One region of the Yersinia sp. SCPM-O-B-9106 (C-191) genome, then DNA from elsewhere that is predicted to be linked to it. Evidence: predicted binding sites of a transcription regulator. Region 1 holds the regulator's gene; the other holds the start of a gene.

Region 1 (3,217 bases):
GGTGAGCGCGGCCATTCCCGTGAGGCGGTGATGGATTCCGTGGTGCGCTCCATGGACGATTACATTAGCTACATTACGCCGCAGTTCTCGCGCACCCACATTAACTTTCAGCGCGTGCCGACCGTCGATACCTCAAACCCATTTGCTGCTAAAGCCATTCCCTCACTGGATGAAAGTTTTGTTGTCATTCATTTCCGAGGTTTGGACCAAATCGATTTCCCCTACTTATTGGCAATGCTGCAAGGGTCTTTTATTTCCAATATCAACACGTTGGTTGTCCCCGGCGGGAAGATGGGGCTGGCAATGGAGCTGATTATGGCCCCGCTGGTGCAGCAATTGCTGGAAGGCAAGAAGATCGGATAATTCTTCTGTCTTGGAGCTGCAGGTAGGCGGTTAGCAACTCTGCAGCTGCAAGGGCGAAGGATTTATTTAGGCGATTTCGCGGATCTCAAAACTGTGGGTAATAGTCGCCGCTTTCCCTAACATCAAAGAAACCGAGCAATATTTCTCTGCTGAAAGCTCAACTGCACGCTCAACAATTTTATCAGTCAACCCTTTGCCGCTGACAATAAAATGCAGGTTAATTTGGGTAAACAGGCGCGGTGCTTCTTCCCGGCGCTGCGAGGTTAATGTCACTTCGCAATCGCGCACATCGTTGCGCCCCTTTTGCAAAATGGAAACGACATCAATTGCGCTACAGCCCCCCGCCGACATTAACAACATTTCCATCGGGCTAGGGGCTTTATCTCCTGCATTTCCATCCATTAAAACTTGATGACCAGATGCGGATTCACCTAAAAATGTCAGCCCTTCAACCCACTTTACACGTGCTTGCATAACTCATGCTCCCGGTTAAATTTTCTCATTCAGACTACCCTTTCATTTACAAACTGGCAATGTAACCCGATGTTCATCATGCTGAAGCGATACAACACAAGACACCGACCTCATCCTGTGCTACAAACAGAACCGAAAGTGTTGTATTTAGAATTAAATAGGGTAGCTTCTCAATACTCAGTGAAGGGTTTCTACTCGGTACGCATCTTGGCTATACCTTTCGGCAGTTGAGCAAATTAATATGCTAAATGAAAGTGTATTTTATAAGCACGCCGTACAGGGAACTCTGAGCCCTGTTAAGTTAGGCTGCGATAACAACAGAGGATAACAGCGAATGGTTCTCGGCAAGCCACAAACAGACCCGACTCTCGAATGGTTCCTGCCTCATTGCCATATCCACAAATATCCATCGAAAAGTACGCTAATTCACCAAGGTGAAAAAGCCGAAACGCTTTACTACATCGTGAAAGGCTCCGTTGCGGTGCTTATCAAAGATGAAGAAGGTAAAGAGATGATTCTCTCCTATTTAAACCAGGGAGATTTCATCGGCGAGCTTGGATTATTTGAAGAAGGCCAAGAACGTAGTGCTTGGGTTAGGGCAAAAACCGCCTGTGAAGTGGCTGAAATTTCTTACAAAAAATTCCGTCAGCTGATTCAGGTTAATCCAGATATCTTGATGCGCCTGTCGTCACAAATGGCGAATCGCTTACAGATAACATCTGAGAAAGTGGGTAACCTCGCCTTCCTGGATGCCACTGGGCGCATTGCACAAACGCTGCTTAATCTGGCAAAACAACCGGATGCCATGACCCACCCAGATGGGATGCAGATAAAGATTACCCGCCAGGAAATTGGTCAAATAGTTGGCTGTTCCCGCGAAACTGTGGGGCGGATACTAAAAATGCTAGAAGATCAAAATCTGATCTCCGCGCATGGTAAAACGATTGTCGTTTACGGCACTCGTTAATTCCCTATAAACTGGTGCCGATACCCTCGGCACCAGTTTTCTTCTATACCCGTTATACTTCAAGCTGCATGTGTGTTGGCTGCTTTCACTACTCGGCCCGTCCATGGGCCTCGCCTCTGCGAGGCCGCTGCAAGCAGCGTTCAAATCTGCTCCCAGCAGATTTGTCACCCCAGTCACTTACTGGTCGTTGACCTTAAAGTAAGTAGATTCTTGGGGACTCGCTCAATTGCCGCCTTCTGGGTATATGTTATGTAATTAATAAATCTCTGGGGCCTATATGAATTGGCAACGGCTTATTTATCATCCTGAAGTCAATTATGCACTCCGCCAGACACTTGTTCTCTGCTTGCCGGCGGCATTGGGGTTCGCGATAGGCGAATTGCGGTTGGGGTTGATGTTCTCCCTGATACCCGCCTGCTGTAATATTGCAGCGCTAGATACCCCCCATCAACATTTCTTCCAGCGACTGATTGTCGGCGGGGCTATCTTTACTTTCAGTAGTTTTCTGACTCAACAACTGCTGCTGTGGGATATTCCATTACCTGCGGTGATGCTTGGCTTGGCATTAATATTGGGTGTCAGTGGCGCTATCAGCCAGCTCAATGGCCGCCTGCTCCCCGCCGCACTTATCGCCGCTATTTTTAGCCTCAGCATGGTAGGCCGTACGCCTATCTGGCAAGCGCCATTGATGTGTGCCGTGGGGACTCTCTGGTATGGCCTATTTACCTGGCTATGGTTCCGGTTATGTAAAGACCAGCCGATCCGTGAGCCATTGAGTCAGCTTTATCATTTGTTGGCCGATTATTGTGATGCTAAATACAGTTTGTTGGGTCAACATGTGGCGCTAGAAAAGGCAATACCGCCGTTGCTTGACCGGCAACAAGGTATAATGGACAAGATTAATCAGATTTATCAGCAATTTAACTTGATAGACAATGCCACTAAAAAAGAGCGGAAACGGCTATTGAACTTGTTTCAGATGGCGCTCGATTTACAGGAACACATCACCGCGGCAGTGAGTCAGTCAGAAAAAACGCAAGAGTTAATTGACCAAAGCCCGATAGAGAAAGTCCTTAAGCGCAATATGCAGGTTATCTCGACGCAAATGCGCACCATCGCCGATGATATTCTCTATCATCACCGAGCGAAAAATCATTTCAGTGCAGATGATGCGCTGGTCGAACTGGAAGAGATTGCCCAGCAGCATCCGGATAACCCAGCGGCACAATTCTTCTATTACCATATCAGCCATGTTACCCAAATCCTGAGCGACCAACGCCCGCAGTATGAACGCGCTTTGATGTCCAGCCAGCTATCTCAGCCGTTCTGGCCAGCACTCACCAGCTATTTATCTTTTAAATCCAGTGCCTTGCGGAATGCCGCTCGCCTTGGCGTCACTTTGGCCGCCGGCAG
Region 2 (3,217 bases), 1.3 Mb from region 1:
TTCCGGCGTGACAACGTAATTTACTGGTAAAAAGGGAATAATATGACACACTATTGTTGGCCTGATTAACTTTCATTGTTTCTGTCGAGATTTACACGTCAAGTTGGGCGGGTGATAATATATGATTATAAAACAGTAGGTTACTATAAAGTAGATAACTATAAAATAGGTTGTAATCATGACGACATATAGTGGACAAGCAGCACCGATGCTGCACGATACTAAACTTGAACAGCAGATTTTACGACGTTCGATTTTTTGTACTTTATTCATTGCTATCATGGGGATTGTTTTTGGTATTGTCTGTGGGTCTATGTCGATTATTTTCGATGGTATGTTCTCTGCTTTAGACGCAGGGATGTGCAGTTTATCTCTATTAGTATCCCGATTGTTGGGTCAACCGAACAGCCGGCGTTTTCAATATGGTTTTTGGCATGTAGAGCCGCTAGTCTTGGCTTTTAATGGTAGTTTACTGGCCTTCCTCTGTTTGTATGCTTTTGTTAACGCGATTAAAGGCATTATTGATGGCGGGCGTGAATTAGAGCTAGGTTGGGCGATTGTGTATGCTCTGGTAGTCAGCATTTTCTGTTTTACTATCTTCCTAAAGCAACGTCGTTTAAATAAACGCGTTAAGTCTGAGTTAATCGCATTAGATACCAAAAGTTGGCTGATGTCGGCGTGTATCAGCTCGGCTTTATTAGTGGCCTTTTTGCTTTCCTGGAGTATGGAAGGCACCCGCTATGAGCATTTGATCGTTTATACTGACCCTAGTGTATTGGCGCTGTTAACACTGATATTGATAACCGTTCCGATAAAAACCGTCATTGCCGCCGTCCGTGAAGTATTACAAATGACACCGGATACGCTGGATGCTTCCATGGAAAATATAATGGATAAGCTAATGGCGAAATATCAATTTATAGATTATTCACATTACGCTACTCGCATTGGTCGAGGTTTGTTTGTTGAGATTCATGTGGTTATTCCACCTGAAATGGAGAATAGCGGTGTATCTTATTTTGACCAAATACGCGATGAGATATCCCGCGCAATTGGTGAATCTGGGCCGCATCGCTGGCTAACCATCTCGTTTACCCGAAATCCGAAGTGGTTATAGGGTAGTAGGTTATGTGGGAGTCAGGGCGGAGGGCTATATTGTATTGGTCGTGCAATATAGCCTCTTTTATTTATCAAGTTCAGGATAAGATGAGTTAGCGATAAGATTTCATATGCTTACTCAGCAAATGGCACATTGATATAAAACGCTGCGGTTAAACTGTACCCCAGCTTTTAGCCTTAATCTCACCCGCTTTTCCACTCTTGCTGAGATTTCATGCAAACTGGAGGCGATACTCTTGCCATCTTGTGGCATAATGCGCGCCGAATCACATTTTCTATAATTCTTGAATATCCCTATTCAGTAATCCAATCGAGAGCGAGCTCTGTGCTAAGTACTAACAATATCACCATGCAATTCGGCAGCAAGCCGCTGTTTGAAAACATCTCAGTAAAATTCGGTGGCGGTAATCGCTATGGCCTAATCGGTGCTAATGGTTGTGGTAAATCCACTTTCATGAAAATCCTTGGCGGTGATTTAGTACCCAGCGGTGGTAACGTATTCCTTGACCCGAATGAGCGCCTGGGTAAGTTACGTCAGGACCAATTCGCCTTTGAAAACAACACAGTGCTCGACACCGTTATTATGGGTCACGGCGAACTGTGGGAAGTAAAAGAAGAGCGCGATCGTATTTACGCCATGGCCGAAATGAGCGAAGCAGACGGCTATAAAGTCGCTGATCTAGAAGTGGCTTATGGTGAAATGGATGGTTACAGTGCAGAAGCCCGTGCTGGTGAATTGTTGCTCGGTGTCGGTATTCCGGTTGAACAACATTATGGTCTGATGAGCGAAATCGCTCCCGGCTTCAAATTGCGTGTATTGCTGGCACAGGCCTTGTTCTCCGATCCGGAAATTTTGTTACTCGACGAACCTACCAACAACTTGGATATCGATACTATCCGTTGGTTGGAACAAATTCTAAACGAACGTAACAGCACCATGATCATTATTTCCCATGACCGCCACTTCCTGAATATGGTGTGTACTCACATGGCGGATTTAGATTACGGCGAACTGCGCGTTTATCCGGGTAACTATGATGAATACATGACGGCGGCGACTCAAGCTCGCGATCGTCTGCTCTCTGATAACGCCAAGAAAAAGGCCCAGATCTCTGAGTTACAATCTTTCGTTAGCCGCTTTAGTGCCAACGCTTCGAAATCCAAACAGGCAACTTCACGCGCTCGTCAAATTGATAAAATTCAGCTTGATGAAGTGAAAGCCTCCAGCCGCCAGAACCCGTTTATCCGCTTTGATCAGGATAAAAAGCTGTTCCGTAATGCACTGGAAGTTGAATTGCTAACCAAAGGTTTTGATAACGGCCCACTGTTTAAAAAGCTGGATCTGCGGCTGGAAGTGGGTGAGAAAGTGGCGATCCTCGGGCCGAACGGTATCGGTAAATCTACTTTGCTGAAAACGTTGGTAGGGGATTATGAGCCGGATGCGGGTACCGTAAAATGGTCTGAAAACAGTAAGATCGGCTACTATGCACAGGATCACGCCAGCGATTTTGAAATCGATCTGACGGTATTTGACTGGATGAGTCAGTGGAAACAGGAAAAAGATGACGAGCAGGCTGTGCGCAGTGTGCTGGGCCGTTTGCTGTTTAGCCAGGACGATATCAAGAAAAAAGTACAGGTCTTGTCTGGTGGTGAGAAAGGACGGATGCTGTTTGGTAAGCTGATGATGCAGCGGCCTAACATTCTGGTAATGGATGAGCCAACTAACCATTTGGATATGGAATCGATTGAAGCTCTTAACATGGCATTGGAAATGTACGAAGGCACGTTAATCTTCGTTTCTCATGACCGTGAGTTTGTGAGTTCATTGGCGACCAGAGTGATTGAAATGACACCAAGCAAGCTGATCGACTTTACCGGTAACTACGAAGATTATCTGCGTAGCCAAGGTATTCAGTCCTGATTATTTGATTGAGTGTTGATAAGAAAGCTGATGCAATGCATCAGCTTTTTTTATGCCCATATCTCATCAGTCTTGACCGCAAACCTCACATTTGGCATCTTTTACCAGCTTTAAACTGCGAAACTCTGCCGTCATGGCGTCATACATTAATATGCGGCCTGAAATCACCTGACCATA

The links. Region 1 encodes CRP, which controls carbon source genes, mostly activating them, when cyclic AMP is high. Its sites were predicted from a motif close to ATGTGANNNNNNTCACAT; they were not measured.
Positions count from the first base shown of each region.
Region 2: OP863_RS07165 (ABC-F family ATPase) is a predicted target of CRP. The motif match lies at 1,374-1,391, and genes of this name have one in related genera.

Region 1 covers NZ_CP110791.1:279,684-282,900, reverse strand. Annotated here, with positions in the region: gene OP863_RS01100 (phosphoribulokinase) at 1-363, shown strand, start outside; gene OP863_RS01095 (OsmC family protein) at 430-837, opposite strand; gene crp (cAMP-activated global transcriptional regulator CRP) at 1,172-1,804, shown strand; gene OP863_RS01085 (YccS/YhfK family putative transporter) at 2,082-3,217, shown strand, end outside.
Region 2 covers NZ_CP110791.1:1,554,531-1,557,747, forward strand. Annotated here, with positions in the region: gene OP863_RS07160 (cation diffusion facilitator family transporter) at 179-1,117, shown strand; gene OP863_RS07165 (ABC-F family ATPase) at 1,445-3,040, shown strand; gene moeB (molybdopterin-synthase adenylyltransferase MoeB) at 3,107-3,217, opposite strand, start outside.